4 regions of the Comamonas endophytica genome follow, and region 4 is predicted to be linked to each of the others. Evidence: predicted binding sites of a transcription regulator. Region 4 holds the regulator's gene; each other region holds the start of a gene.
What was found. Region 4 encodes sigma-54, which starts transcription at its own class of promoters, with help from an activator protein. Its sites were predicted from a motif close to TGGCANGNAANCTGCTTT; they were not measured.

Region 1 (7,759 bases), 220 kb from region 4:
GGGCAGATGGGTGGTGCCGGTGCTGCTGCCGCTGGCGCTGCTGCTGGCCTGGGACCTGGCGGTGCGCTGGACGGGAACCATGCTGGTGCCCTCGCCCCGGGAAGTGGCGCTGATGCTCTGGGATTTCGCGTTTGGCGGCATCTATGACGACGCCTTCAGCGAGACCCTGGGCACGCACTGGCTGCAGTCGATGGCGCGCGTCTATGGCGCCTTCGCGCTGGCCACTGCCGTGGGCATTCCGCTGGGCCTGGTGATCGGCAAGAACGCCGCCATCCGCCGCTTCGTCGACCCGACGCTGCAGATGCTGCGCCCGGTACCGGTGACGGCCTGGCTGCCGCTGTCGATGATCTTCTTCGGCGTGGGCCCGAATGCCGCCATCTTCCTGGTGTTCCTCGGCGCGTTCTTTCCCATCGTCATCAACACCACCTTCGGCGTGAAATCGGTCGAGGTGCGCCTGTTCGAGGCCGCGGCAATGCTGGGCTGCTCGGGCGCCTCGATGTTCCGCCAGGTGGTGCTGCCCGCGGCGCTGCCCTCGATCTTCAACGGCCTGCGCCTGGGGCACGGCATCGCCTGGTTCCTGATCGTGGTCGGCGAGATGACCGGCGTGCCCGAGGGGCTGGGCGCCGCCATCATGGACGGCCGCATGCTCTCGCGCACCGATGTCGTGATCTCCGGCATGGTCGTCATCGGCTTCACGGGCTTCGTCACCGACCGCTTGCTGGTCGCCCTCAACAACCGTCTGCTCAAGTGGAGCCCGCAACACAATGTCTGAAACGATCGCAACCCGCACCCCGGCTCCCATCATCGACATTGCCAACGTCAGCAAGGTCTTCAGCCTCAACGGCCGCCCGATCCATGCGCTCAAGGACGTCGACCTGCAGATCCGCAAGGGCGAGTTCATCTGCCTGATCGGCGCCTCGGGCTGCGGCAAGTCCACGCTGCTGCGCATCATGGGCGGCTTCGAGCCGGTCTCGACGGGCTCGGCCCGCATGTACCACGCGCCGATCCAGGCGCCCGGCCCTGAGCGCGGCATGGTGTTCCAGGACTACGGCCTGTTCCCCTGGCTCACGGTACGCGAGAACATCGCCTTCGGCCCCAGGCAGCGCGGCCTGCCCGCGGCGCGGCTCAAGGAGATCTCGGACCGCTTCGTGAACATGGTCGGCCTGGGCAAGTTCGCCGACCATTTCCCGAACCAGCTGTCGGGCGGCATGAAGCAGCGCGTGTCGATCGCGCGCGCGCTGGCCAACGACTGCGAGGTGCTGCTGATGGACGAGCCCTTCGGCGCGCTGGACGCGCTGACGCGCGAGGTGCTGCAGCAGGAGCTGCTGGACATCTGGGAAAAGACCAAGCTGACGGTGGTTTTCGTCACCCACGCGGTGGAGGAGGCGGTGCTGATGGCCGACCGCGTGGTGGTGATGACCGCCGGGCCCGGCCGCGTCGAGCGCGACTACCGCATTCCGCTCGGCCGCCCGCGCTGCATCACCGACCCCGAGTTCAACCTGGTGCGCCGCGAGCTGACCGAGATGCTCAGCAGCCACGTGTCGCTGCCCAAGGCCGCATGATGCTGGACAGCCTGCAGGCGCTGCCCCAGGGGCTGCGCGACGCGGCTTATGACAACACGGCCGCGGTGCGCGACAGCGCCGTGAAACTGGCCGACTTCGAGGCGCGCAGCGCCGCGCTGGTGGCGCGCGCCGCGGGCCGGCTCGACCAGCGCTTCGGGCCCGCCGAGCGCCAGGTCTTCGATTACTTCCCAAGCCACGCCGGCGCGCCCACGCTGCTGTTCATCCACGGCGGCTATTGGCAGATGCGGCACAAGAACACCTTCCGCTTCGTTGCCGAAGGTGCGCTGGCGCGTGGCCTGCATGCTGCGTTGATCGGCTATACGCTGGCGCCGCAGGCCAGCCTGACGCAGATCGCGCAGGAGGTGCGCGCAGGCATTGCTGCGGTGCGTGCGCATGCGCTGGAGCAGGGCGGCAGCGGCGAGGTGCTGCTGTGCGGCTGGTCGGCGGGCGGGCATCTGACGGCGCTGGGCTTGGACTGCGAGGGCGTGCGGGCGGGGCTGGGGATCAGCGGGATCTACGATCTGGCGCCCATTGCGCATACCTATCTGAACCAGGCGCTGCAGCTGACTCCCGGCGAGGTGCAGGCGCTGAGCCCGTTGCGCCTGGCGCCTGTGGACAAGCCTTTCGTGACCGCCTACGGCACGGCCGAGCTGCCGCAGCTGCAGGCGCAGAGCCTGGCGTTTTCACGGCACCGCGAGGGCTTGCCGGGGGCAGTGGTGGCGGTGCAGGGGGCGGATCATTTCAGCATCCTGAATGCGCTGGCGGAGCCGCAGGGGGTGTTACTGGAGGAATTGATGGGTTGGCTTTAAAACCCGTTTGTCTTGAGCATAGGAAAGGGTAGTGCCCCATCTCGAGAGCAGGCCATTCATCCTTCGACAGGCTCAGGACGAACGGTTTCCCCGCTCATGGTTCGACAGGCTCAGGACGAACGGTTTTCCCCGTTCGTGGTGAGCCTGTCGAACCATGAACGGCCTGCCCTACAAAACAACCCTGGACTTTCCCGAGAACCCCCTCACGCCGCCACCCTTGCCTGCCTCGCCCCCTGCAGCGTATGCAAGGTGATCTTCCTCACCTCGTCCCGGCTCACCGCGATATGCTGCTGCAGCAGCGCCTTGGTGCGCAGCGTGTCGCGGGTCAGCAATGTCTGCAGGATCCGCGCATGCTCGTCGTAGGCCGCATCGATGCGGTAGCTGCGCGTGAATTCCAGCCGGCGCACCACGCGTATGCGCTCGGTCAGGTCGCAGTGGATGCGCGCCATCTCCAGGTTGCCGCTGGCATGCACCAGCGCCATGTGGAAGGCTTCATCCATCTGCGACACGGCGGTGCAGGTGGCCAGCCGTTGCGAAGCATCGACGCACCACAGCTCGCACAGCGGCGCGAGCCGCTGCGCCAGGTCGGGGGCCGCGCCCAGCAGATCGATGGCGGCGCATTCCAGCACCGAGCGCACGTCGTACAGCTGCTCGAAGACATGGAAATCGATGCTGTTCACCAGCCACCCGAGCTTGGGCATGACCGAGATATAGCCCTCGCGCTGCAGCCGCACCAGCGCCTCGCGGATCGGCGTGCGGCTCATGCCGAGCAGGGCGCTGACCTCGTTTTCGCTGAAGCGGTCGCCCGGCACGAAGTGGAAGTTGTCCAGCGCCTCCTTGAGCTGCGCATAGGCCGAGGCGGCAAGGCTGACTTGGGTCACGGATGTCTCCTATTCTTGTAGTGGGGCGGTCTAGCGCAGGCTGCTGCAATAGGCGCGCCAGCCGCCGAAAGCCGTGATGTCCGTGGCCTGCGCCAGCGCATGCCCTTCGCAGATGAAGCCCTTGCAGGCCTTGCCGCTGGCCAGCGTGACGGTGCCTATTCCCAGTGGCGCGGGCACGCCCGCGACGAAGCGCCCGAAGTGCGCCAGCGGCATCTCCCAGACCTCGACGGCAATCGCCGCGCCGCCTTCGCCGCGCGACAGGCCCGGCTTGGGCGGCACCGTGCCCTGCAGGGCGTAGAGCCGGTAGTCGGCGCTGGTCTGCGTGGCTTCGACGAAACGCGCGCCGCAGGAGAGCAGTTCATGGTTCAGCGGCATGCCGCGCAGGTGCGCGCCTACCACCGCCACCTGGATCATGTCGCCCTGGGCGCCGACGGTCCACGCGCAGGGCGCCGCCGAAGCGCCGGCCTTCAGGCCCGTGACGCCCGCGGGCAGGCCGGCCTGCTGCTCGAGCTCGGCGGCCCAGCGCACCAGATCGGGCTCGCGCCAGCCGGGTGCGATCAGCGTGATGCCGAAGGGCAGGCCATCGGGCAGGCGACTGGCGGGAATGGCGATCGCCGACCAGCCCAGCAGGTTCACGAAGTTGGTATAGATGCCCATCTCCGAATTGACGGCAATCGGGTCGGCCATGACCTCGTCGATGCGCGGATGGCGCGGCGCCGTGGGCACGCACAGCACGTCCCATTGCTGCCAGAGCCTGTCGGCTTCCTGCTTGAGCTCCTGCAGGCGGTATTGGGCGGCAAAGGTGTCGGCCGCGGAAAAGCGCTGCGCCACATCGAGCACGCTGCGCACCACGGGCAGCATCCTGTCCGGCTGGTCTTCGTAGATCCTGCGCGCGCCCACCACGCGCTCCGCCACCCAGGGGCCGTAGTACAGGAGCTCCGCCACTTCGAACAGCGTGCCGAAAGGAATTTCCTCCAACTGCGCCGTTTGCTCCTTCAACCGGGATGAAAACTCCGCAAATGCGGTTTCGTAGCTGCCGGAGAGCTTGCGGTGCGCGGGCGTCGCCACGCGCAGCTGCGCCAGCGGCTTGTGCGCCGGCGCCATGGGGCGCGCGCGCGAGTAGCCATCGGCCGCGTCATGCCCTTCCATCACCGACAGGACGCTGGCGCTGTCCGCCACGGTGCAGGCCAGCACGCCAATGCAGTCCAGCGTGCGGCAGGCGGGCACCAAACCGGTGCCGCTGACCGCACCTGGCGTGGGCTTGAGCCCCACGATCTGATTGAAGCCCGCGGGCACGCGCCCCGAGCCGGCGGTATCGGTGGACAGTGCGAAAGGCACCAGCCCGCGCGCCACGACCGAGGCCGACCCCGAGCTGGAGCCGCCGCTGATCAGGCTGGCATCAAAGGTGTTGGGCACGATGCCATAGGGCGAGCGGGTGCCCACGAGGCCCGTGGCGAACTGGTCGAGATTGGTCTTGCCCAGTACGATGGCGCCTGCGTTTCGCAGCCGTTGAATGGCGAAGGCATCCTCTTGCGCGACGTAGGCGAATTCCTCGCACGCAGCGGTGGTGCGGAAGCCCTCGACGTCGATATTGTCCTTGACCGCGAAGGGCACGCCATACAGCGGCAGCTGTTCGCGGCCCACCGCCAGCTCGAGAGCCGCCAGTTGCGCGAGCTGCGTCTGCAATTGCTCAGTGCTGGCAATGCTTATCCAGGCCGTGTCCTGCGCGCTGCAGGCCAGCCGCTGCTGCTCCAGCAGTTCGGCGGGCATTGCGCCCTGGGTGTATGCGTTCTTCCAGTCTTCGATAGTGCCGATCAGCATGATGAATACCCTGATGTATACAAGTCACGCTGATGAAGCAGTTTATGTGCCAGGGACGAGAGAAGACTTTGCTCCCTGGCTTTCGGGCAGTACATGTTCTGGAGGGCTGGACGTCCATGGTTCGATCCTTCGACAAGCTCAGGATCACCACGAACGGTGGAAAGCGCAGCCTTTTATCCGTTCGTCCTGATCCTGGGCCTGTCGAAGGATCGAAGGATGAGCGGCCTCCCTCAAGAGGCGTATGGGCCCAGGATGCGCTGCTACCGCTGGATCACCGTATTCTCCAGCCGCAACACCGCCTCGCGCGTATCCACCAGGCGCTCGTCCTGCGCGCGCGAGGCCTGGATGATGTGGTCCATGATCTCGCTGGCGCGGGCGGCGCCGGCGCGCATCTGGCGCATCATGGCGCCGGATTCGTCGACGCGCTGCGCGCCCTCCTGCACCGTCTGGGTGGAGTGGCCGATGACCGATTTGACCTCCTTGGCGGCCAGCGCGCTGCGCTGCGCCAGGCTGCGCACCTCGCTGGCGACCACGGCAAAGCCGCGTCCATGCTCGCCTGCCCGTGCCGCCTCGACGGCGGCGTTGAGCGCCAGCAGATTGGTCTGGAAGGCAATGCCGTCGATCAGGCCGACCATGTCGCCGATGCGTCTGGAATCGGCCATGATGCGCGACATCGCGGCGACCGCGTTGTCCAGGGTGGCATCGCCCTGCTGGGCCACGGCCGCCACCTGCCGGGTCTGCGCATGGGCCTCGCGCGCCTGCGCGGCGCTGTCGCGCACCAGCTGCTGCAGCTGCTCGAAGGCGGCCTGCACCAGCTGCGTGGCCTCGAAGCGCGCGGTGATGTCGGTGGCGTATTTGACGACCTTGAAGGGCTGGCCCGACTCGTCCAGCACGGGGCTGTAGTTCGCCTCGATCCAGACATCGTTGCCGCCGCGGCCGACGCGGCGGAACTGGCCACGGTAATGCTGGCCCTGGGCCAGCTGCGACCAGAATGCCGCGTAGCCGGCCGAGCTGCGCTCCTGCGGGTCGACGAAGATGCTGTGGTGCTGGCCGATCAGCTCCTGCTCGGAGTCATAGCCCAGCGCATCGAGGAAATTGCGGTTGCAGCGCAGGATATGCCCGTCCAGCGTGAACTCGATGACCGCCTGGGCCCGGCCGACGGCGGCCAGCTGGCTGATGGCTTCGGCATCGCGCCGTACCTCGGCCGAGATGTCCATGGCGTACTTGACGATGCGCAGCACCCGGCCCCTGCGGTCGAGAACCGGGCAGTAGTGGGCCTGCAGCCAGACATCGCGCCCGTCGCGCGCCAGGCGCCGGCAGCGCCCGACGAAGGCCTCGCCTGCGCGAAGCCGCGCCCAGAATGCGGCGTAGCCCGGCCCGTCATGCTCCGCACGGTCCACGAAGATGCGGTGGTGCTGGCCCCGCAGTTCGTCGATGCGGTAGCCCATCAGCTCCATGAACTGCGGGTTGGCATCGAGGATGCGTCCCTGCGCGTCGAATTCGATCACCGCCTGGTTGCGGTACAGGGCCTGCATCTGGGCGTTGGCACGGCGGGAGCACAGGCCGAATCTGGCCAGCACGGAACGGATGGATCGCATGAAGTGAGCTCTTTCTATACCAGCCCCAGTGGGTCCATCAGACGCGCTTCGGCGCCATGGAGCAGAGCGGGGGGAAGCATCAGTGAATGTTCGAACTGCGCGGCAGCCACCGGCCGCGCGAAGTAGTAGCCCTGGAACAGGTCGCAGCCCTGCTGCGCGAGGTAGCGCACCTCCTCTTTCTGCTCCACGCCCTCGGCCAGCACGCGCAGGCCCAGGCCCTTGCCCAGCTCGATCAGCGCGCCGCAGATCGCCTGGCCCTCGCGCGAGCGGTGCACGTCGGTGACGAACTCGCGGTCGATCTTGAGCTTGTCGAAAGGCAGCTTGCGCAGGTAGCTCATGCTGGCGTAGCCGGTGCCGAAGTCGTCGATGGCAATGCCCACGCCATCGCTGCGCAGCGCCGAGAACACGCGGTGGGTATGGGCGTGGTCCACCATGGCCACGGTCTCGGTCAGCTCGATTTCCAACTGGTCCGGCGAGATGCCTGCGGCGGCAATGGCCTCGCGCAGATGCTGGCCCAGCTGCGGGTCGAGAAACTGGCGCGCCGACACGTTGATGGCCATGCGCATGTGCGGCAGGCCCGCGCGGTTCCACTCGCCCAGCTGCCGGCAGGCCTCGCGGATCACCCACAGGCCCAGCGGCCCGATCAGGCCCGATGACTCGGCGGTGTCGATGAAGGCCCCGGGCGGCACCAGGCCGCGCTCCGGATGCTGCCAGCGCACCAGGGCCTCGGCACCGATGGCGCGTCCGGCCTGCAGGTCGAAGACCGGCTGGTAGTGCAGCACGAATTCGGAGCGCGCCAGGGCCTGGCGCAGGTCCTGCTCCAGTTGCATCTGCTCGATGGCCTGGCGCCGCGCGTTGACCGAATGCAGCATGACCTGCGCCGGATTGGCCAGCGAGGCCGCGGCAATGCCGGCATCGAGCAGCGCGTCGGCCTGGGCGCCGTCGTCGGGAAACACCGCCAGCCCGCCCTGGAGCTGCGGCTGGAACTGCAGCTCGCCCAGCGGCAGTTCGCCGGCGCACAGCTTCAGGCTGGCGCGCAGGCGCGCCGCGCTTGCCGCCCAGGTGTCTTGCTTGCCATTGAGATGCAG
Region 2 (7,759 bases), 120 kb from region 4:
GCCCCACAGCAGCAGCTCGGCGTTCTGCAGCACGATCATCACGCCGATCATGATCAGCATGACCTCGTCCATGGCCGCGAGGTTGCGCCGGCGCAGCAGCATCCATTCGATCAATGCGCCGATCGCCAGGCCGGCCACCGCGGCCACGAGCACCGAGCCGAAGTAGTTCAGCCCGAGCACGGCGACGAAGCCGTAAGCGACATACGCGCCCAGGGTATAGAGCTCGCCGTGCGCCATGTTGACCACCTTCATGATGCCGAAGATCAGCGTCAGGCCGATCCCCAGCAGCGCATAGGTGGACCCCTGCACGAGGCCGTTCAAGAGATGTTGGAGGAATTGATCCAAGATGTGCTCCGCCGGCCGCGGCTGCCGCGGCCCTGCAATTACTTGACCTGGACCTTGCCGTCCTTGAGCTCGACGACGTAGACGGCGGCCTCGTTCTGGCCGCTTTCCTTGCCGGCCGGGCCTTCCTTGGCAAAGGCGATGTCGCCGTTGACGCCCTTGATCTTCACCTTCCACAGCGCGTCGCGGATGGCCGCCGGCTCGGCCTTGCCGGCAATGCGGATGGCCTCGGCAATGGTCAGGATCGCGTCATAGCCGCGGAAACCCTCGGACTGGCCCGGCAGTTCCCACTTGCGCTCGGTCCATGCATCCGCGAACTCCTTGGCGACTTCGGGGTACTTGGCGCGCGTGATGTCCCAGGGCGCGAAGAACAGCAGGTGCTGGCTGGCGTAGCCCTTGGGGCCGGAAGCCTTCAGCAGCGGCTCGGGGAAGGAGCCGCCGGTGGTGAGGATGCGCTGCGGCAGGCGTTGCTCGCCGGCCTGGCGGATGGCCAGCGTCAGCTGCTCGATGCCCGAGGTCACGATCAGCGTGTCGGCGCCGGTGTTCTTCAGCGCCGCGAGCTGCGCCGACAGGTCGGTGGCGTCGGGCGCCATGGTTTCGGCGCGGCCTACCGTGACGCCCTTGTCCTCGAGCATCTTCTTGAAGGCGGCCGTCGCGCCCAGGCCCCAGTCGTTGTTGACCGAGAGGAAGTCGACCTTCCTGATCGCCGGCGACATGCCGTCGAGCTGCTTGCCGAAGGCCACGGCTTCCATCGAGGAGGTGGGGCTGATGCGGAAGATCCAGGGGTTGCCCGCGGTCGTGATCTTGCCCGACGAGGCGGTCTCGACCACCATCGGCACGCCGTACTCGACCAGCTTGGGCATCACCGCCAGCGTGAAGGTGGAGCTCCAGGCGCCCATCATCACCGGCACCTTGTCCTTGAGAATGAGCTTTTCCGCCGAGTTCACGGCCTCGCGCGGGTTGGACTTGTTGTCCTCGATGACCAGCTCCAGCTTCCTGCCCAGCACGCCGCCCTTGCGGTTGATGACATCGGCGGCAATGCGCGCGCCGTTGGTGACGTAGTTGCCGGAAGCGGCGACCGATCCGGTCAGCGGCATGGTGACACCGATCTTGATGGTGTCCTGCGCCGAAGCCTGGGAGGCCAGCGCCGCCAGGGCCGCGGTGGCCAGCAGGGTGCGCAAGTTGTGCGTAATCATCATCGACGGTTCCTTGGGTAGCAGTGCTTGACGAAAGAACTGCCGGCCGCCCGCGGCGCAGCATTTCCTCCCAAATAAGGGGTACACCACATATATCGCCAAGGACCGGCCGGTGGATCCGTCGTCATGACGGCATGGGCGGCGCTCCCGGGCTGCATGGGTTGCATTCCCTCGCTTTTGCAGCCTTCTTGCCGGCTGCTGCAGCGTTCACAGCAACAGTCGTGCCACATCGGCGATTCGCTGGTGGATGGCACTGCCGCGCGCAGGGCAAGCGCCTGAAAAAGAATGTGGTGTGCCACATATGAGGTGCGCGGCGCAGGCGTTCCGGCCCCCGCATGCGGCCCCTGCCGCACAGTTGTGGCGCACCCATTCCGGGGCATTCCCCAAAACGGGGTGTACCACCTAATTTCCTGGGCGCGGTTTCAGCGGATGCGCAGCGGCACCACGCTGGTGTCGTTGTGCGCCTCGACCAGGCGGCTGAGCTGCAGCAGGAAGAGCTCGCGTTCCTCGGGGGGGATCGGGGCAATGGTGCGGTCGTGCGCGCGCTGCGCGGCCTGCTCCATGCGCTTGACCAGCGCGCGGCCCTTGCGCGTGATGCGCACCAGCTTGACCCGACGGTCGCGCGTGGACTGGCGCCGCTCGACGACCTCGCGCGCTTCCAGGCGCGGCAGCACTTCCGCCACGCTCGAGCGCTCCAGGCCGATCTCCAGCGCCAGCGTGTTCTGGTCCATTTCCCCGAGCGCCACCAGGATGGTGAGGACGCTGTACTGCACCGGCGTCACGCCATGCTCGCCGGTCTCCTGGGCGAACAGCCCGGTATGGATCTGGTGCAGCCGGCGCAGCAGGAATCCCGGCCGCGAAAAGAGCGCGGAGCGCTGGTAGTACTCGTCGAGCTGGGCGCGCAGGGACGCCTGGGAGGCTTCGGTCTTCATGTGCCGAGTCTATCCCCAAGGCCGCACCAAATCGGCGAAATCGCGCTGGCACAATTTATGCGGTACACCACGCATCTTCAACTGCAGCGGCCCTGGCGCCGGCTATTTCTATGCGCAGCATGCTATTGACAGGGGGACGCGTGATCGACCCCACGGTGGGCCGGGACGGCGTTTTCGATGTGCTGGTGGCCGAGGGCCGCATTGCCGCCATCGGGCAGGACATGGGAAGCGGAGTGTCCGCGGACACGCAGCGCATCGATTGCCGCGGCAAGCTGGTGCTGCCGGGCCTGATCGACACCCATGCCCATGTCTACCAGGGCGTGACGGGGCGCTTCGGCCTCAATCCCGATATGTGCGGCGTGCACTCGGGCGTGACCACACTGGTGGACCAGGGCGGGCCCAGCTGCATCACCCTGCCGGGCTTTCGCCAGTATGTGGCCGAGCCCTCCAAGACCCGGGTGCTGGCCTATCTCTCGGCCTATCTGGTCGGCGGGCTGGAAGGGCACTACTACCCCGAACTCTACCGGCCCGAATGCCTGGACGTCGAGGCCACGGTGCGCTCGGCGCGCGAGAACCGCGACCTGGTGCGCGGCCTGAAGGCGCATGCCGAGATCGGCGGCTTCGCGCGCTGGGGCGTCGATGTGATGCGCATCGCCACGCGCATCGGGCGCGAGGCGGATCTGCCGGTGTATATCCACTTCGGCCAGCTCTGGCCCAGGCCCGAGGAGGGCGGGCTGGCCGTGAATCCCGACTCGATCTTCAACCAGGTGGTGGAGATGCTCAAGCCGGGCGACATCCTGGCCCACCCGTTCAGCCGCCATCCGGGCGGCTTCGTCGAGCTCGACGGCAAGCTGCATCCACTGGTGCACGAAGCCATCCGGCGCGGCCTGAAGATCGATGTCGGCCATGGCTCGCACTTCAGCTACCAGACGGCGCGCATCGTGCTCGATGCCGGCGTCATCCCCGACACGCTGGGCGCCGACATGCATGGCTACAACACCCAGGTCGCGGCGCCCGCGGGCACGCCCGACAGCCACCCTGATGAAGAGGACCATATCTTCAAGGGCAAGACGCGCTTCAGCCTGGTGTCCGCCATGACCAGCATGCTGGCGCTGGGCCTGCCGCTGGCGCATGTCGTGGCGATGGTGACGCGCAACGCGGCGCGCATGGTCGGCATGGAAGGCGAGCTGGGCACGCTCAAGGTGGGCGGCGTGGCCGACATCAGCGTGCTCGACGATGCGCGCGGCCGCTGGGTGCTGCGCGACAACGAGGGCACGGAGGTGGTCACCCGGCAGATGCTGACCCCGGCGTTCTGCCTGCGCGCCGGCGAGCGTTTCGACGCCACCGCCGCCATCCTTCCGCAGCCGCAGGAGGCCGCCAGTGCCGTCCATGCCTGAAGCCCGCGCCGCGCTGACACCGGAGGCGAAGCCATGACCCAACCCGTGAGAGGGCGCCGCGGCATGGCCGTGGCGCCGCATGCCCTGGCGTCGCAATCGGCGCTGGCCGTCCTGCGCGAGGGCGGCAATGCCATTGAAGCGATGGTCGCGGCTGCCGCCACCATTGCCGTCGCCTACCCGCATATGAACGGCATCGGCGGCGACAGCTTCTGGCTCGTCGGCCTGCCCGATGGCGGCAGTACCGAAGTCATCGGCATCGATGCCTGCGGCGCCAGCGCGCTGGGCGCCGATATCGCCCAATACGCGGGCCAGGGTGCCATTCCCTTTCGCGGTCCCGGCGCGGCGCTCACCATGGCGGGCACGCTCTCGGGATGGGCCAAGGCGCTGGAGATCAGCCGCACGCGCCTGGGCGGGCGCATGCCTTTGGAGCGCCTGCTGGCCGATGCCATCGATGGCGCGGCCCGGGGCGTGCCCGTGACCCGCAGCCAGCAGCGCAACACCGAGGCCAGGCAGGCCGAACTGGCGGGCGTGAGCGGCTTTGCCGAGGCCTTCATGCCCGAGGGCGTAGTGCCTGGCGTGGGCTCCCTGTTCAGACAGCCGCGCCTGGCCGCCACCTTCGAGCAGCTGGCGCGCGCCGGGCTGGACGACTTCTACCGCGGCGACCTGGCGCGCAGCCTGGCGCGCGATCTGGCGCAGGTGGGCAGCGCGCTGACGCTGGCGGATCTGCAGCGCCACCAGGCGCTGCTGCGCACGCCGCTGCAGCTGGCGCACAGCGCCGGCACGCTCTACAACATGCCGCCGCCGACGCAGGGCCTGGTGTCGTTGATCATCCTCGGCCTGATGGACCGGCTGGGCGTGGAGCGCTTCGATCACCTCGGCGCGGACTATGTGCATGCGGCGGCGGAATGCGTGAAGCAGGCCTTTGCCGTGCGCGACCGCTGCATCACCGACCCGGCCTGCATGACGGTGGACCCCGCCAGCTTCCTCACTCCCGAAGCGCTCGACGGCATGGCCGCGCGCATCGACATGGGCCGGGCCGCGGCCTGGGGGCAGGGGAAAGGGCCGGCGGACACCATCTGGATGGGGGTGATCGACGGCCAGGGCCGTGCGGTGTCGATGATCCAGAGCATCTACCACGAATTCGGCTCGGGCGTCGTGCTGGCGGAGAGCGGCGTGAACTGGCAGAACCGCGGCGCCTCCTTCTCGCTCGACCCGGCGCACATCAACGCGCTGGCGCCGGGCAAGAAACCGTTCCACACGCTGAACCCGGCGCTGGCGCTGCTGAACGACGGGCGCAGCATGGTCTACGGAAACATGGGCGGCGACGGCCAGCCGCAGACCCAGTCGGCGGTGTTCACCCGCAGCGTCGTGCACGGCCTCGATCCGCAGGCCGCGATCGAGGCGCCGCGCTGGCTGCTCGGCCGCACCTGGGGCCAGAGCAGCGACACGCTCAAACTCGAGGGGCGCTTTCCCGCGGAAACCGTGCGCGCCTTGAAAGAGCGCGGCCATCCGGTCGAAGTGCTGGCGGATTTCGACGAGACCTTCGGCCATGCCGGCTGCATCGTGCGCGAACCCTCGGGCAGCCTTTGCGGCGGCTTCGACCCGCGCTCGGATGGCAGCGTGGCCGCGTTCTAGGAGCTTTGCCCATGACCACCCCCGATTCCGCCGAACTGGCCCGCTGGGCCAATCCCTTTGCGCGCGCCTGCTGGCGCGATGTCGTCACCCGCGCCCAGGCATTGCCGGAACTCGCACCCCATGTGCTGCTGCACGCCGGCCCGCCATTGGAGGGCCCGGCGCCGGCCCCGGTGCGCCAGGCGGCCGTTCAGGCGCTGTTGTTCGAAGGCCTGGCGCTTGACGAGGCCGCGGCCCTGAACCTGCTCGACACGGGCGCCGTGCAACTGGCGCCGGCCCAGGACCATGGCGTGGCCACGCCGCTGGCGCAGGTGGTGTCCGCCTCGATGCCGCTGGCGGTCGTCGGCGACGGCAAGCGCTGCGCCTGGGCGCCGCTGATCGAAGGGCCCGCACCGGCGCTGCGCTTTGGCACCACCGATGCCGGCGCGTTGCAGCGGCTGCGCGCCATTGCCGCGCTGGGGCAGCGCCTGGCGCCGTTGCTGCGCGATGCCCCGGTGCCGCTGCGTCCCGTGGTGGAGCAGGCACTGAAGGAAGGCGACGAATGCCATGCACGCACCGGCGCGGCCAACGCGGCGCTGCTGGCGCGCCTGCCTGGAATTTGCGCGCAAGACCGCGAGGCGCTGGCCGCGAGCCCGGGCTTTGTGCTCACTATCCTGATGGCCGCTGCCGCCTGGCGCATGCGTGCCGAAGACGCGCCCATTGCGGCAGCGGGCGGCAACGGCCAGGCCTTTGGCCTGCGGCTGCGCGGCGCGCGCGGCTGGCAGGCCGTTGCCGCGCGGCCGCCGCAGGGCACGCGCTTTGCCGGCCATGAACAGACGCCGGCGCTGGGCGCCATCGGCGACAGCGCGGTGCTGGATTTCTGCGGGCTGGGTGGCCAGTCGCTGGCGGCGGCGCCGGCGCTGTGCGAGGAATGGCGCTCGACGCTGCCGCGCGACGTGGCCGCGCGCCGCGCGCAGGTGTGCGATCCGGCCACCGGCCTGGTCGATCCCGCGTGCGTGCGCCGCAGCGGCCTGCCGCCGCTGGTCAACCTCGCCATCCTCGGCGCCGATGGCACGGCGCAGCTCATGGGCCGCGGCTGGTACGCGCCCGACTCCGCGCTGTTCGAAGCCCCCGCCGCAGGCGGCGGACAGTGATTTCCGCTCCCCATTTCTCCAACGGAAGTTTTCCATGACCTCGATGCATTCCCTTCGTTCGACCAAGACCGCGCTGCTGGCCGCGGCCTGCCTGATCGGCAGCGCCCACGCGCAGGAGCCGACAAAGATCCGCTTTGCGCTGGACTGGGTGCTGCAGGGCCCGCAGGCGCCGTTCCTCGTGCCGCATGCCAGCGGCTGCTACCAGAAGGCCGGGCTGAACGTCACCACGGACCGCGGCTTCGGCTCGGGCGATACGGTCATCAAGGTCGGCAATGGCAACTACGAGGTGGGCTTCGCCGACATCAACGCGATGATCGAATACAACGCCAAACAGAAGAACGCCGAGGACCAGCTGATCTCCTTCCTGATGATCTACGACGCGGCCGCGCTGTCGATCATCACGCGCAAGGACACCGGCATCCGCAAGCCCGCCGACCTGGTGGGCAAGACCATTGCCGCGCCCCCGGGCGATGCCTCGCGCCGTCTGTTCCCGGCGCTGGCCCAGGCCAACGGCATCGATCCGAACGCGGTGAAGTGGCTCAACGTGGCGCCCGAGATGCGCGAGACCATGCTCGCGCGCAAGACCGCCGATGCCATCAGCGGCGCCTCCTTCACCGGCTACATGGGCGCGCAGGCGGTGGGCATTCCCGCCGGCGAGATCGTCGTCATGCACTACCCGCAGCATGGCTCCTCGCTGTACGGCAGCGCGCTGGTCGCCAAGCGCAGCTTCGCGCAGAAGAACGGCGCCGCGCTCAAGGCCGTGACCCGCTGCGTGATCGAAGGCCTGCAGAGCAGCATCAAGGACCCGGCCGGCGCCATTGCCCTGCTGCACCAGCGCGATCCGCTGATCAACCGCCAGGTCGAGCAGCAGCGGCTGCAGCTGTCGCTCGACTGGTCCATCGTGACACCCTGGGTGCGCGAGCATGGCTTCGGGCAGATCGATCCCGTGCGCCTGGAGAAATCGCTCAAGGAAGTGGCGCTGGCCTTCGGCATTCCCGCGCCGCAGGCCGCGCAGGTCTACACCGCGGAGTACCTGCCGCCCGCGGCCCAGCGCAAGGTGCCTTGAGCCGGCCTCAGGCCGACAGCGGCGCTTCCTGCATGGCCTCGATCTGCTCGTGCAGCATGTC
Region 3 (7,759 bases), 390 kb from region 4:
CCGTGAGATCGCCCTTGCCATCGATCACCAGCACGTCGCCGGGCTGCGCCAGCGCGATCGCGGCGTGGATCATCAGGTTGTCGCCGGGGCGCACTTCCACGGTGAAGGCCGGGCCGGCGACCTTCATGTCCTGGTGCACGGGCGCGACGCGGCCGTGCATGGTGCCGCGGCGGCCGGCGACGTCGGCCAGGATCGCTGCCTGGAAAGTGCCGGCTTTCTCTACGACGTCGGGGGCCACGCGCTCGATGTCGCGGATGATTTCTGGAAGTTGGTTCATGGTGCTTCGTCCGGTGGAAATGGAGAGGGCGCAGAGGGCGGGAATGCGCAGCCCGCGGACATGCGCGCGGGCATGTCCTGTGATCTGTAGGGATGGGGCAGGAGCGCTGCGGGCAGCGCCTCAGTCGAGGCTGGCGCCGGATTCCTTGACGACCCGGGCCCAGCGCGGGATTTCCGCTTTCAGCAGCTGCTGGAAGCTTTCCGCCGAGCCGCCCAGGATCTCGCCGCCCTCGTAGCGCAGCCGCTCGGCGGCGTCGGGCTGGGCCAGCGCCTGGTTGATGGCCTTGTTGAGCTGCTGCACGATGGCCGGCGGCGTTCCCGCGGGCGCCAGCACGCCGAACCAGCTCACGGCCTCGAAGTCCTTGTAGCCCAGTTCCGCCAGCGTCGGGGTCTTGGGCAACTGCGTCGAACGCGCCTTGGAGGTGATGGCAATGGCGTTCATCTTGCCGTTGCGCACCTGGCCGATCAGCGTGGGAATGGTCGACATGTACAGGTCGATCTGGCCGCTCACGACATCGGTCATGGCCTGCGCCGCGCCCTTGTAGGGCACGTGGCGCAGCTTGATGCCCGCCGCATGCTGGGCCAGCTCGCCGGCCAGGTGCGACACGGTGCCGTTGCCCGAGTAGCCCAGCGTGATGCCATCGGGCCTGGCCTTGGCCGCGGCCACGACATCGGCAAAGCTCTTGTAGGGCGAGCTGGCCGCCGTCACCAGCACGACCGGGGAGGACACTGCCAGCGCCACCGGCGTCAGGTCCTTGATCGGGTCGTAGGGCAGCTTGGGGTAGAGCGCGGGGTTGATCGCCAGGTTGCTGGTCTGGCCGATGACCAGGGTGTAGCCATCGGGTGCGGCCTTGGTGGCGGCATCGACGCCCAGGTTGCCGCCGGCGCCGGGGCGATTGTCCACCACCACGGTCCACTTGTTCAGGTCGGTGAGCTTCTGTGCCACGGTGCGCGCGATCATGTCCGTGCCGCCGCCGGGCGGAAAGGGCACGATCAGTCGAACCGGCTTGGAGGGGTAGGCAGCCTGTGCCTGGGCGCTGGCCAGGGGCAGGGCGGCGGCAGCCAGGCCCAGGGTGGCGGCGCAAAGCTGCGCGGCGAATGCATGAAAACGCGTGGTCGATGCCATTGTCTTGTCTCCGTCGATGTATTTATGGGTTGCCGCGGTGCATGCCGGCAATGGAAGCGCAGTTTAAAAAAACGTTTCAACGCATACAATGCCGTTTCGCACGATGAAACACATTGCACGATGAAGCCCGACGACACCCCACATCCCCCGCCAGTGAAGAAGCTCCGCAACGCCCGTCCCGCGGTCTTGGCACCCATGTCCGAAATGACCGGGCCGGAGGGCGAGCCGGCTGCCTCCAATGGCTTCGTGACCGCGGTGGCGCGCGCGCTGCAGCTGCTCGAGGCCTATGCGCTGGGCGAATCCCATCTGTCGCTGGCCGAGCTCAGCCGGCGCTGCCAGCTGCACAAGACCACCGTGCTGCGGCTGGCGCGCACGCTGGCCCACCATGGCTACATGGTGCAGCGCGAAGACGGCGACTGGCGCCTGGGGCCGGCCGCGGGCTGGCTGGGCGCGCGCTACAAGGCCGGCTTCGACGTGCAGAACGTGCTCGAGCCGGCGCTGCGCGCGCTGACGCTGGCGTGCGGCGAAAGCGCGGCCTTCTATGTGCGCGAGGGCAATGCGCGCACCTGCATCGTGCGTGTCGAGGGGCCGCAGGCGCTGCGCCACCACGCGCGCATGGGCGAGGAACTGCCGCTGGACAAGGGCTCGCCCGGGCGCGTCATCCTGGCCTTCTCAGGCGAGCCCGGGGCGCTCTATGAACAGATCCGCGAGCGCGGCTACCACTACTCCATCGGTGAGCGCGAGCAGGGCGTGGCCACCGTATCCGCGCCGGTCTTCGGCATGCACTGGCGGCTGTTCGGCTCGGTCTGCATCTCCGGCCCGGCTTCGCGCCTGCCGGTTCAGAAGCTCGAGTCGCTGGCGCAGACGCTGCTGGCCACGGCCAACCAGCTGTCGTATGCATTGGCTGGAACCGCCGGGAACACGGGCACCTCGGCGGTGCGCACTTCGCGCTGGCATCCCTGAATCCGTGACATGGCACGGCAAGCCTGGTGCGTTGTCCATTTTGGTGCAGCGCCATGGGGGGAATCCGGGCTGTTTGCGCACCAATAGGGTGCAATGCGTCCAGTCCATGTCTTTCCGGTAATGCCTGCATACCGTGGCGGCTTCGACCTACTTGCCTTGGCACAGTTCATGCTTTTCACCGGTTGTCGAAAATTTTTACAACTGGAGAGCCTCATGTCCCGTGCCTGGATCAAGACCATCGGTGTCGCCTTTGCCGCCGCTCTGCCCATGCTGGCCAGCGCCCAGCTGACCGCCAACGTCAGCCTGACCAGCAATTACAAGTTCCGTGGACAAGACCAGGACGCGAGCCGCACCAAGGCCTTCAAGCCGGCCCTGCAAGGCGGCTTCGACTACAGCTTCGGCGATACCGGCTGGTATGTGGGCAACTGGAACTCCAGCGTCGACTGGGTGCCCGGCAACTCGCTCGAGAGCGATTTCTACGCCGGCTACAAGTTCGAAGGCGGCGGCGTGGCCTGGGACCTGGGCGCACTGACCTACGTCTACCCGGGCGGCAAGGTGGCCAACACCACCGAGATCTATGCCGCCGCCGGCTTCGGCCCGCTGACGGCCAAATATTCGCACACCGTGTCGAAGCGCTACTTCGGCTTCGACGGCGGGCGCAACACCGGCTACTTCAACCTGGCTTTTGCCCAGGAAGTGGCGCCCAAGGTGACCTTCAAGGCCTCGGTCGGCTACACGCGCTTCTCGAGCGATGTCGAAGGCACGCCGAACTACGCCGACTACAGCGTGGGCGGCGCCTACGACTTCGGTGACGGCCTGTCGCTGGGCGCGGCCGTCGTCGGCGCCAACAAGAAGAACCACTTCGGCTTCGTCAACAAGAACCGCTTCGTGGTTTCGCTGACCAAGGCCCTGTAATTGCAAAGGGGCGCCCTGCGTCCCGATCAACGAGGAACGACTCATGAAAATGGTGACCGCCATCATCAAACCCTTCAAGCTCGATGAAGTGCGCGAAGCACTGTCCGACATCGGCGTGCAGGGCATTACCGTGACCGAAGTCAAGGGCTTCGGCCGCCAGAAGGGCCATACCGAGCTGTACCGCGGGGCGGAATACGTGGTCGACTTCCTGCCCAAGCTGAAGATCGAGGCGGCGATCGCCGACGACATGGTCGACCGCGCGCTCGAAGCCATCGAGGCCGCGGCCCGCACCGGCAAGATCGGCGACGGCAAGATCTTCGTTTCCCACCTCGAGCAGGTGGTGCGCATCCGCACCGGCGAGACCGGCCAGGAAGCCCTCTGAGGCCTGCGTTCGTACCGATCAGAAAGATTGTTGCCATGAAAAAATTGCTTGCCTCCCTCTGCCTGGGCATGAGCCTGCTGTCAGGCGGTATCGCCCTGGCGCAGACGCCTGCGGCCGATGCGACTGCCACCACTCCCGCGGTGGAAGCGTCCGCTGCGGCGCCTGCACCTGAAGCCGTCGCTGCCCCGGCAGCCGCCGCACCCGCCCCCGAAGCGGCCGCGGTCGCTACCCCTTCTCCCGTGGCCGAAGCACCTGCTGCAGCCGCTGAAGCCGCGCCCACGCTCGACTCCGGCGACACCGCCTGGATGCTGACCTCGACCATGCTGGTGATCCTGATGATCATCCCCGGCCTGGCCCTGTTCTACGGCGGCCTGGGCCGCTCCAAGAACATGCTGTCGGTGCTGATGCAGGTCTTCGTGATCTTCTCGCTGATCACCGTGCTGTGGACCATCTACGGCTACACGCTGACCTTTGGCGGCGAAGGCAAGTTCTTCGGCGGCTTCGACAAGCTGTTCCTCAAGGGCATCACGCCCGACACGCTGTCGAGCGCACTGAAGACCATTCCCGAATACGTGTTCGTGTCCTTCCAGGCCACCTTCGCCGCCATCACCGTGGCGCTGATCGTCGGCTCCTTTGCCGAGCGCATCAAGTTCGCCGCGGTGCTGGTGTTCGCCGTGCTGTGGTTCACCTTCAGCTACATCCCGATGGCCCACATGGTCTGGGGCGGCGGCCTGCTGGCCGAAGACGGCGCGCTGGACTTCGCCGGCGGCACCGTGGTGCACATCAATGCCGGTATCGCCGGTCTGGTCGGTGCCTACGTCCTGGGCAAGCGCCTGGGCTTCGGCAAGGAGTCGATGGCCCCGCACAGCCTGACGCTGAGCATGGTCGGTGCCTCGCTGCTGTGGGTGGGCTGGTTCGGCTTCAACGCCGGCTCGGCCGGCGCGGCCAACGGCATTGCCGGCCTGGCTTTCGTCAACACCATCGTCGCCACCGGCGCCGCCACCCTGTCGTGGCTGGCTGCCGAAGCGCTGCACAAGGGCAAGGCCTCGATGCTGGGCGCGATCTCGGGTGCCGTCGCCGGCCTCGTGGCCATCACTCCCGCCGCCGGCTTCGTCGGCCCGATGGGCGCCATCGTCATGGGCCTGATCGTCGGTCCCCTGTGCGTGTGGGGCGTGGGTGGCCTCAAGCGCATGCTGGGTGCCGATGACGCGTTCGACGTGTTCGGCGTGCACGGTGTCGGCGGCATCGTCGGCGCCATCCTGACCGGCGTGTTCTGTGCCGCCAGCCTGGGCGGCGTTGAGCCGGCCAACTACTCCATGGGCCACCAGGTCTGGGTGCAGATCAAGAGCGTGCTCGTGACGCTGGTGTGGTCGGGTGTCGTGGCTTTCGTTTCCTACAAGATCGCGGATCTGCTGGTCGGCCTGCGCGTCAGCGAGGAAGAAGAGCGCCAGGGCCTGGACATCAGCTCCCACGGCGAAACCGCCTACGTGCGGTAACTCCCGGCACGGGCGGCCCTGTCTGGTGGCGGGGCCGTCTGCCCCAACTTCATTGCGAATACCAGGTTCTCCTCGGACGCTGGAATTTCAGCCCACCCATGCGGTGGGCTTTTTTTTGGGACTGGTTTTTCTATAGGGCAGGACCTTCATGGTTCGGCAAGCTCACCACGAAGGGTTTTTCCGTTCGCCCTGAGCCTGCCTGGGCGGGCCCGTCGAAGGGTGGACGTCCCGCCCTACAAGTCGTCCCCCCGGCCCAAGCTTCACGCCCCGCGTGCAAAAAATTCACGCTCCTGCCCCGGTTGCGTTGCGACCCCTGCCGCTACGATAAGCGCATGGATTCAGCCCTCAGCCAGATCACCGGGCGCGTGCGCGCCGCCGTTGCCGACCGGACCCCGCTGCGCCTGCGCGGCGGCGGCAGCAAGGACTTCCATGCGCGCACGCTGGAGGGCGAGATCCTCGACACGCGCGCGCTGCAGGGCGTGCTCAGCTACGAACCCAGCGAACTGGTCGTCACCGCGCGTGCCGGCACTTCGCTGGCCGAGCTGCAGGCGCTGCTGGCCGAACAGGGCCAGTGCCTGCCCTTCGATCCACCCCACTTCGCCCCCGGCGCCACGGTCGGCGGCATGGTCGCCGCGGGCCTGAGCGGGCCGGCGCGCGCCAGCGTCGGCGCGGTGCGCGACTATGTGCTGGGGCTGGAGATGCTCAACGGCCGCGCCGAGCTGCTGCGCTTCGGCGGCCAGGTGATGAAGAACGTTGCCGGCTACGACGTGCCGCGGCTGATGGCCGGTTCCTGGGGCACGCTGGGCCTGATCACCGAGGTCAGCCTCAAGGTGCTGCCCCAGGCTCCGGCCGAGGCCACGCTGCTGTTCCGCTGCACGCAGGCCCAGGCGCTGCAATGGCTCAACACCTGGGGCGGCCAGCCGTTGCCGCTGAACGCCAGCTGCTGGGTCGAGGACCAAGGGCAGGGCACCCTGTTCTTGCGGCTGCGCGGCGCCAAGTCCGCGGTGCAGTCGGCCTGCGCCACGCTGGGCGGCGAGCGCCAGGACAACGCGCAGGTGGCCGCCGACTGGGACGCCTGCCGCGACCACCAGCTGCCCTGGTTCCTCGACCGCCTGGCGCAGCCCGAGCTCGCGCTGTGGCGCCTTTCGGTGCCGGCCCAGGCGCCGGTGCTGGCGTTGCCCGAGGGCGCGCGCGGCCCGCTCGTCGAGTGGCATGGCGCGCTGCGCTGGGTGCAGGCGCCGCGCGCGCTGGGCCCGGCGCTGCAGGCGCTGGCGGCGCAGGTGGGCGGCTCGGCGCAGATGTTCCATGCGCAAAGTGCGGGTGCGGGCGGCAGCGGCGCAGGGCTGGTCCCCGCCGCGCCGCTGCCGCCCGCACTGGCGGCGCTGCACGCACGGCTGCAGCAGGCCTTCGATCCGGCCGGCATCTTCAACCCCGGGCGCCTGGCCTGATCCGGCTCCTTTTCTTCCCACGCCATGCAAACCCAACTTGCCCCCGCCTTCCGCGGCACGCCCGAGGGCGCCGAGGCCGAAGCCATCCTGCGCAAATGCGTGCACTGCGGCTTCTGCACCGCCACCTGCCCGACCTACCAGCTGCTGGGCGACGAGCTCGACGGCCCGCGCGGGCGTATCTACCTGATCAAGCAGGTGCTCGAAGGCCATGCGCCGACGCGCGCCACGCAGCTGCATCTCGACCGCTGCCTGACCTGCCGCAACTGCGAAAGCACCTGCCCCAGCGGCGTGCAGTACGGCCATCTGGTCGACATCGGCCGCAAAGTGGTCGACGAGCAGGTCGAGCGGCCGCTGGGTGAGCGCCTCACGCGCTGGGCGCTCAAGGAAGGGCTGACGTCGCCGATGTTCGCGCCCGCGATGAAGCTGGGCCAGGCGGTGCGTCCGCTGCTGCCCGACGCGCTCAAGGCCAAGGTGCCGGCGCCGCAGGAAACCGGTGCCTGGCCCGTGCGCGAGCATGCGCGCAAGGTGCTGTTGCTGGCCGGCTGCGTGCAGCCGGCGATGCTGCCGCGCATCAACTACGCCACGGCGCGCGTGCTCGATGCCGCCGGCATCCAGACCGTCATTGCGCCCAAGGCCGGCTGCTGCGGCGCGGTCAAGTTCCATTTGGACGACCAGGACGGCGCGATGGCGCAGATGCGCGCCAATATCGACGCCTGGTGGCCCCAGGTCGAAAGCGGCGCGGTCGAGGCCATCGTGATGAACGCCTCGGGCTGCGGCGCCACCGTCAAGGACTATGGACATGTGCTGCGCGACGACCCCGCCTATGCCGGCAAGGCCGCACGCATCAGCGCCCTCACGCGCGACCTGAGCGAGCTGCTGCCCGAAATGCTGCCCGAGCTGGCGCAGCGCCTGCAGGGCCGCATCGCGCCGCCCGCAGGCGTCATGGCCTACCACCCGCCCTGCACGCTGCAGCACGGCCAGAAGCTGCGCGGCGGTGTCGAGACCTACCTGGGCCAGCTGGGCTTTGCGCTGCGCGTGGCGCGCACCGAGTCGCATCTGTGCTGCGGCTCGGCCGGCACCTACTCGGTGCTGCATCCGCAGATCGCCGGCCAGCTGCGCGAGCGCAAGCTCGACGCGCTGGGCGAGGCCTGCG
Region 4 (7,759 bases):
GCTGTCCGTGCTCAGCCCGTAGAAGGCCACGCGCGGCGCGATCTGCGGATAGCCCAGCACGCGCTCGAGCTCCACGCGCTGCGCGGCATGGGCGATCCAGCGCAGCGCGCCCTCGGCCAGCAGCGCGCGCACCGGTGCGATGGCCGCGTCGTCGAAGACCAGCAGATCCAGCACCATGTTGGTGTCGAGCACCAGGGGACGCGGCCCGGGGCCCGGGTGGCCGGCCCCAGGATTGCAATGCGGCCAGCGCAGCACGATCTTCATGCGGGCTGGCTGCCTGCACCGCCGTCGGTGCTGCGCCGCGGCTTGACGGCACCCTTGATCATGTCGAAGCGGAACATGCGGCACTCGATGGGGCCGTTCCACAGCGGCACGCGGCGCGACTCCTTGAGGCGCATCTTGCCGGGCAGCTTCAGGTCGGGCGTGAGCATCCAGGCCTGCCAGCCGCTGTAGTTCTTCTTCCAGTGGGATGCCAACTGGCCGAAGAACTCGACGCCATCCTCGGTCTGCGCGGTCTCGCGCCCGGCCCGTTCGACCTGGCCCATGCGCTCGGCCGCGTTGCGCCCGGCCGAGCCGGCCGCGGCGATGCGCTCGCCATAGGGCGGGTTGAGCACCATCACGCCGGGCTGCTCGCTCGGCGGCATGCGCTGCAGCGCGTCGCCGCCGCGCAGGTTCACGGCGCTGGCCACGCCCGCGCGCTCGGCATTGCGTTCGGCAAAATCCACCATGCGGTGGGAGACATCGGAGCCGTAGATGCCGACCGGACTCTCGCAGATCGCCGCCTCGGCCTGGCGCAGGATCGCTTCCCAGACATGCGGCTGGAACGGCACCAGCTTCTCGAAGGCAAAGCGGCGCTGGATGCCCGGCGGAATGCGGCAGGCGATCTGCGCCGCCTCGATGACCACCGTGCCGCTGCCGCAGCAGGGGTCGTACAGCGGCTGCGGATTGTCGCCATGCGGGTCCCAGCCGGTCGCGGCAATCATTGCCGCGGCCAGCGTTTCCTTGAGCGGCGCATCGCCCTTGTCCTCGCGCCAGCCGCGCTTGAACAGCGCCTCGCCCGAGGTGTCGATGTAGATCGTCGCCTCGTCCGTGGTCAGGTGCAGGTGCACGCGCACGTCCGGGTAGCGCGTCTCGACATCGGGACGCACGCCGGTCTTGGCGCGGAAGCGGTCGGCAATCGCGTCCTTGACGCGCAGCGCCGCGAAATTCAGGCTGGTCAGCGGGCTGTGCTGCGAGGTGAACTCGATCTTGAAGCTCTCGCGCGGGCTGAACCAGATCTCCCAAGCCACCTCGCTGGCCGCGCGGTACAGGTCGTTCTCGTTGCGGTACATCGAGGTCGAAAGCTGCACCAGCACGCGCTGCGCCAGGCGGCTGTGCAGGTTCAGCAGCAGCGCGTCGCGCCACGAGGCGCGCAGCATCACGCCGCCGCGCCCGACCAGCAGGTCGTGCCCGGTCAGGCCCGTGATGCGGTGGGCCTCGTCGGCCAGATAGTCCTCCACGCCGGCGGCGCAGGGCAAAAACAGTTGCAGTTGGTTCATAGCAGGGCGCCAAGGATACGCGTTTGCCGTCAAATGCGCGCATTGGAGGGCATCTTGCCGGCCCCGCGCGCTATAGCGACTTGCGCAGATTGGCCGGCGCGATCTTCAGCACGTCGCGGTACTTGGCGACGGTGCGGCGCGCGCATTCGATGCCCTGCTCCTTGAGCATTTCGGCCAGCTGGCTGTCCGAGAGAGGCTTGAGCGGATTCTCGGCCGCGACGAACTGCTTGATCAGCGCGCGCACCGCCGTGCTCGAGGCATTGCCGCCGGTCTCCGTGCCCAGGCCCGAGCCGAAGAAATACTTGAGCTCGTAGGTGCCCATCGGCGTGGCCATGTACTTGGCCGTGGTCACGCGGCTGATGGTCGATTCATGCAGCCCCAGCTCGTCGGCGATGTCGCGCAGCACCAGCGGGCGCATCGCCAGCTCGCCATGGGTGAAGAAGTTCCTCTGCCGCTGCACGATGGCCTGCGACACGCGCAGGATGGTGTCGAAGCGCTGCTGGATGTTCTTGATGAACCAGCGCGCCTCCTGCAGCCGCTGCTGCAGCGCCGCGTGCCCCTCGCTGCCCTTGTGGCCGCGCAGCGCGTTGGCATAGATGTCATGCACGCGCAGCCGCGGCATCACCTCGGGATTGAGCTGCACGCTGAACTGCGGCTGGCCGTCGCCGCGGCTGCGCGCCATCTTGCGCACGATCACGTCGGGCACGACCAGGTTGCGCTCCACGTCGGCAAAGCGCCGCCCGGGCCGCGGCTCGAGCCGCGCGATCAGCGCCATGGCCGCGCGCACGCGCTCCTCGCTGGCCGCGCAGGCCTGCATCAGGCGGCGCACGTCGCGGCGCGCCAGCAGGTCCATGGGCTGCGCGCAGATGCGCAGCGCGGTCTGCACGGTGGCCTCGTCGGTCTGGTCGTCGTCCTGCGCCGCGAGGTGCTGCAGCTGCAGGGTCAGGCATTCGGCCAGGTTGCGCGCTCCCACGCCCACCGGCTCGAGCGACTGCAGCAGGCGCAGCGCCACCGTGAAGCGGTGCACCAGTTCCTCCTGCTCCTCCAGTGCATCCGCGCCGGCCAGTCCCGCGGCCAGTTCCTCGAGCGAATCCTCCAGATAGCCATGGTCATCGAGCGACTCGATGAGAAAGCGCAGCGCCGCGCGATCGACCTCGCCCAGCCTGAGCGACAGCGCCTGGCGGTGCAGGTGATCGGTCAGCGACTCGTGGCCGTGCGCCAGGTCCTGGGCCTCGGCGTCGTCCTCGCTGCTGCCATTGCGCGCGCGCGCCTCGCCGCCCCACTCGCTGTCATCGGGCGCGAGATCGCTGCTGCCGTCGCCTTCCCAATCGGGCGCGGCATCGGCCGGCGCAGTGACCTCGCCGGCGTCGGCATCGCCACTGCTGCCCGACATCTCTGCCGACGCATGCTGCGCATCCTCGGCATAGTCGTCGCGCTGCGCCGGCACGTCGGACTGCGCCAGGCCGAATTCCTCGCGCTCGGCTTCTTCCGTGGTGCGTTCGAGAAAGGGGTTGTCGTCGAGCATGTGCTCGACTTCCTGGCTCAGCTCCAGCGTCGAGAGCTGGAGCAGCCAGATCGATTGCTGCAACTGCGGCGTGAGGGCGAGGTGTTGCGATACCCGTAGCGACAGACCCGGCTTCAACGGCGTTCCCCTCCGAACCGGCACAGGCTGATGGACATGGCGCTCACATCCTGAAGTGCTCGCCGAGGTACACCCGGCGCACGTCGGCGTTCTCGACGATCTCGGCGGGCGTGCCCTGGGCCAGCACATGGCCGTCGCTGATGATGAAGGCGTGGTCGCAGATGCCCAGGGTCTCGCGCACGTTGTGGTCGGTGATCAGCACGCCGATGCCGCGTGCCTTGAGGAAGCCGATGATGCGCTGGATCTCGATGACGGCAATCGGGTCGATGCCGGCAAAGGGTTCGTCCAGCAGGATGAAGCGCGGCTGCGTGGCCAGCGCGCGCGCGATCTCGACGCGCCGGCGCTCGCCGCCCGACAGCGCCAGCGCGGGCGAGGCGCGCAGATGGTCCACGCGCAGTTCCTGCAGCAGCGCCAGCAGGCGGCGCTCGATCTCGTCGCGGGTCAGGGGCCGGCCCTGCTCGTCGCGCTGCAGCTCGAGCACGGCGCGCACGTTGTCCTCCACGCTGAGCTTGCGGAAGATCGATGCTTCCTGCGGCAGGTACGACAGCCCCAGGCGCGAGCGCTGGTGGATCGGCATGTTGCCGACCGCCTGGTCGTCGATGAAGATGTCGCCGGCATCGCAGCGCACCAGGCCGACGATCATGTAGAAGGAAGTGGTCTTGCCGGCGCCGTTGGGGCCGAGCAATCCCACGACCTCGCCCTTCTGCACCGCCAGCGAGACGTCCTTGACCACCTTGCGGCTGCCGTAGGACTTGGCCAGATGCTTGACTTCGAGGCGGCTGGATTCGGGCTGCGGGGAGGTTGCGTTCACGGAAGCGCCGCTCACTGGTTCGAGGGAAGGGTGGTGCTGGGCCGAAGGTTCGTGGCCGGCGCGGGCGCCGCGGCCGGCGGCAGCTCCTTGGGGGCAAGCACGGCGCGCACGCGCCCGCCGGATGCGGCGCCGGTGGCGCCACCCGGAGCACGGGCCTGGCCGTCCACGGTGAACACATCGGTCAGGTTGTTGTAGACGATGACCGCGCCGGTGATCTCGTCGGTCAGCGCCGTTCCGCGCAGGCGGCGCAGTTCGCCGCGGCGGATCAGCCGGACGTTGTCGGCCTTGCCGTCGTATTCGATGACCTCGGCCTCGCCCTCGACGAATTCATCGGGTTGCCCCGGCTGGGTATCGCGCTTTTGCCGGAAGAAGGCGCGCTTGCCCGCCTCGGCCTTCACCGTGCCGAACTGGTAGCCCTGGGCATCCTGGCGCACGTCCAACTGCGCGCCGCGCAGCACGATCGAGCCCTTGGTCATCACCACGTTGCCGGTGAAGACGCTGGTCTGCTGCAGTTCATCGTGGCGCAGCGCATCGGCCTCGATGTTCATGGGCTTGTTGCGATCGGCTCTTTCGGCCTGCACCGCGCCGCAGGCAAGGGCTGAAAGCAGGAGAAGGGGAAGTAGGCGTTTTTTCATGGAGGGCACGAATCTTGCGACCATTGTAGGGCGTGTGACCCATTAAATCCCAGGCACCGCCTGGAACCCCGTGCGTGGATGGCCCCGCCCGGCAAGTCCATGGCGCCAGCAGGCACAAAAAAGCCCGCGCAAGGCGGGCCCGTCATGCAGGGGCCGCGGCCCCGCGTGGCCTCAGCCCTTGCGGCTCAGGGCGATCAGATGGTCCGTCACGCGCAGCACGTTGGCCATGTTGCCAGCCATCGTGCCATCGGTGTAGTAGCGGCCGGCCACGCCGATCGAGGGCACGCCCTCGACGTTGTATTCCTGCTGCAGCTGGGTCGCCTTGCGCACCTGGTTGGAGACCGTGAAGGAGTTGTAGCTTTCCTTGAACTTGTTCACGTCCACGCCCTGCTTCCCGACCCATTCGAAGATGTCCTCGTCCTTGGCCAGGCGGTTGCGCTCGACGTGGATCGCACGGAACACCCTGGGGTGCACTTCATCGAGCTTGCCCATGGCCAGCAGCGCGTAGTAGAGCTTCTGCTGGGGGATGAAGCTGGCGTTGAAGCCCACGGGCACGCGCTGCACCACTACATCGGCGGGCGCCGCTGACTTCCAGGCCGCGAACGCGGGCTCGAAGGAATGGCAATGCGGGCAGCTGTACCAGAAGAACTCGAGCACCTCGACCTTGCCGGCGCCGGCCGTGGTGGCGACGGGCTTGCCCAGCTTGGCGTAATCCTTGCCTTCCTTGAACGCAGCCTGGGCCAGCGCGGGCGTGGCCACGAAAGAAAGAGCGGATGCGGAAGCTGCGGCAGCGGCAGCCAGGGAAAAATCACGGCGTTTCATGGAACAACACTCCTGGTTCGGTTCGTAAGTCAGAGGGGTGGCGCGCCAAAAAGTTCAGCGCTGCACGCGCACCAGCGCGGAATCCACGCCTGCGCCCTCGAGCCTGGTCTTGAGCTGCTCGGCATCGTCGCGCTTGCCGAAAGGACCCACGCGCACGCGGAACACCGTGCGGCCGTTCTGCTCGCGCTCGCTCACGCGCGACTCCCAGCCCAGCATCGCCAGCTTGGCGCGTTGCGCCTCGGCATCGGAGGGGCTGCGGAAGGCACCGGCCTGCACGAAGTAATTGAAGCTCTCGGCCGCGCTGGCCTCGGCCGACTTGGCTTTGACCAGATCACCCAGCGGATCGCTGGATTTGCCCGCTGTGCTGGTCTTGGGCTCGGGCTTGGGCGGCAACGTCACCGGTGCCACGGGTTGCGATGCCGCAGTCGTCGCCGGCGCTGCATCCGGCGCCGGCGCGGCCGCCACGCCATCCGCGGCAGGCGCTGCCACCTCGGGTGCCGCCGGCACTGTGATGCGCGCCGGGTTCTTGCCGTACAGGGGCGAGTTCGGATCCCAGTCCTTGTTCTTCCTGGCTTCGGCCGCGTCCTGGTCGGCGTTCTTGGCCTTGCTCAGGAAGGGCATCGGCACCTTGCTGACATAGACCGCCACGCCCAGGGCCGCGCCCAGGCCGAAGATGATGCCGAGAATGATGCCGAGAACGGTGCCGCCGCGTTGCTGTGTCTTCATGATGTGATCGGTTTACATGCGTTCTGGAGCGGACACGCCCAGCACCGCAAGGCCATTGTGCAATACCTGGCGGGTCGCGCTGATCAATGCCAGGCGTGCCAGCTTCACCGTTTCGTCGTCGACCAGGATGCGCTCCGCATCGTAGTAGCTGTGGTAGGCCGCGGCCAGGTCGCGCAGGTAGAAGGTCACGTCGTGCGGCGCATTGCCCTGCGCGGCGGCTGTGAGCATGTCCGGGTACTTGGCCAGCTGCAGCATCAGCGCCTGGGCCTGCGGGCCTTCCAGCGCCGACAGGTCCACGTCCTTGAGCGTGGCCGCATCGCCGCCCCAGGCCTTGAGCACCGAGCAGATGCGCGCATGCGCGTACTGCACGTAATAGACCGGGTTGTCGTTGTTCTGCGCCACCGCCAGGTCGACGTCGAAGGTGTACTCGGTGTCGGGCTTGCGGCTGAGCAGGAAGAAACGCACCGCATCCTTGCTGGTCCACTCGATCAGGTCGCGCAGCGTCACGTAGGAGCCCGCGCGCTTGCTGATCTTGACCTCCTCGCCGCCGCGCACCACGCGCACCATGGTGTGCAGCACGTAGTCGGGATAGCCCTGGGGGATGCCCACATCGGCGGCCTGCAGGCCGGCGCGCACCCGCGCGATCGTGCCGTGGTGGTCCGTGCCCTGGATGTTGATGACCTTGGTGAAGCCGCGCTCCCACTTGGCGATGTGGTAGGCCACATCGGGCACGAAGTAGGTGTAGCCGCCGTCGCGCTTGCGCATGACCCGGTCCTTGTCGTCTCCGTAGTCGGTCGACTTGAGCCACAGCGCGCCATCGAGCTCATAGGTATGGCCGTTGGCCATCAGGCGCTCGACCGTGCGGTCCACGCGGCCCGAGGTGTAGAGGCTGGACTCGAGGTAGTACTCGTCGAAGCGCAGGTTGAAGGCCTGCAGGTCCTTGTCCTGCTCGTTGCGCAGGTAAGCCACGGCGAACTGGCGGATGTTGTCCTGGTCCTCGACATCGCCGTTGGCGGTGAATTCGCGGTCGTCGGCCTTGACGGTCTTCTTTGCCAGGAAATCGTTGGCGATGTCCTGGATGTAGTCGCCGTTGTAGAACGCCTTGCTGGCCGGGTTCTCGGGATCGACGGGCCAGCACTCGTCGCCGGGCTTGAAGCCCTTGGCGCGCAGCTGCGTGCTGTTCGTCAGCGTCTGGATCTGCACGCCCGCGTCGTTGTAGTAGAACTCGCGGTGCACGTCCCATCCCTGGGTCGTGAACAGGTTGCACAGCGCATCGCCGAGCGCGGCCTGGCGGCCATGGCCCACATGCAGCGGGCCGGTGGGGTTCGCGGAAACGAACTCGACCAGCAGCTTTTCGGCGCGGCGCGGCTGGAAGCCAAAGGCCTCCTTGGCCGAGAGCACCTCGCGCACGACTTCCTGCTTGGCGGCGGGCTTGAGCCGCACGTTCAGGAAGCCGGGGCCGGCGATCTCCAGCGCCTCGACCCAGCGCGCGAAAGCGGGGGTGGCCATCAGCGCATCGCTGAGCGCCTGCGCCAGCTGCCGGGGATTTTGCTTGGCGGCCTTGGCCAGCTGCATGGCGGCGGTG

Region 1: a site for sigma-54 is predicted at 5,108-5,125, ahead of atzF (allophanate hydrolase). Genes of this name have one in related genera too.
Region 2: a site for sigma-54 is predicted at 2,517-2,534, ahead of M9799_RS09980 (amidohydrolase/deacetylase family metallohydrolase). Genes of this name have one in related genera too.
Region 3: a site for sigma-54 is predicted at 2,523-2,540, ahead of M9799_RS07730 (TorF family putative porin). Genes of this name have one in related genera too.

The regions. Positions count from the first base shown of each region.
Region 1 covers NZ_CP106881.1:1,875,197-1,882,955, forward strand. Annotated here, with positions in the region: gene M9799_RS08405 (ABC transporter permease) at 1-772, shown strand, start outside; gene M9799_RS08410 (ABC transporter ATP-binding protein) at 765-1,562, shown strand; gene M9799_RS08415 (alpha/beta hydrolase) at 1,562-2,371, shown strand; gene M9799_RS08420 (GntR family transcriptional regulator) at 2,575-3,252, opposite strand; gene atzF (allophanate hydrolase) at 3,283-5,073, opposite strand; gene M9799_RS20565 (methyl-accepting chemotaxis protein) at 5,334-6,671, opposite strand; gene M9799_RS08440 (putative bifunctional diguanylate cyclase/phosphodiesterase) at 6,686-7,759, opposite strand, start outside.
Region 2 covers NZ_CP106881.1:2,216,886-2,224,644, forward strand. Annotated here, with positions in the region: gene M9799_RS09965 (branched-chain amino acid ABC transporter permease) at 1-321, opposite strand, end outside; gene M9799_RS09970 (ABC transporter substrate-binding protein) at 384-1,538, opposite strand; gene M9799_RS09975 (MarR family winged helix-turn-helix transcriptional regulator) at 1,961-2,470, opposite strand; gene M9799_RS09980 (amidohydrolase/deacetylase family metallohydrolase) at 2,581-3,867, shown strand; gene M9799_RS09985 (gamma-glutamyltransferase family protein) at 3,901-5,502, shown strand; gene M9799_RS09990 (oxamate carbamoyltransferase subunit AllG family protein) at 5,514-6,632, shown strand; gene M9799_RS09995 (ABC transporter substrate-binding protein) at 6,667-7,698, shown strand; gene M9799_RS10000 (serine/threonine protein kinase) at 7,706-7,759, opposite strand, start outside.
Region 3 covers NZ_CP106881.1:1,704,416-1,712,174, reverse strand. Annotated here, with positions in the region: gene M9799_RS07745 (RraA family protein) at 1-277, opposite strand, end outside; gene M9799_RS07740 (tripartite tricarboxylate transporter substrate binding protein) at 398-1,402, opposite strand; gene M9799_RS07735 (IclR family transcriptional regulator) at 1,607-2,365, shown strand; gene M9799_RS07730 (TorF family putative porin) at 2,579-3,280, shown strand; gene glnK (P-II family nitrogen regulator) at 3,324-3,662, shown strand; gene M9799_RS07720 (ammonium transporter) at 3,698-5,158, shown strand; gene glcE (glycolate oxidase subunit GlcE) at 5,491-6,606, shown strand; gene glcF (glycolate oxidase subunit GlcF) at 6,631-7,759, shown strand, end outside.
Region 4 covers NZ_CP106881.1:2,098,221-2,105,979, reverse strand. Annotated here, with positions in the region: gene M9799_RS09420 (PIN domain-containing protein) at 1-264, opposite strand, end outside; gene M9799_RS09415 (THUMP domain-containing class I SAM-dependent RNA methyltransferase) at 261-1,538, opposite strand; gene M9799_RS09410 (RNA polymerase factor sigma-54) at 1,609-3,180, opposite strand; gene lptB (LPS export ABC transporter ATP-binding protein) at 3,224-3,991, opposite strand; gene lptA (lipopolysaccharide transport periplasmic protein LptA) at 4,003-4,626, opposite strand; gene M9799_RS09395 (thiol:disulfide interchange protein DsbA/DsbL) at 4,798-5,448, opposite strand; gene M9799_RS09390 (SPOR domain-containing protein) at 5,503-6,174, opposite strand; gene argS (arginine--tRNA ligase) at 6,187-7,759, opposite strand, start outside.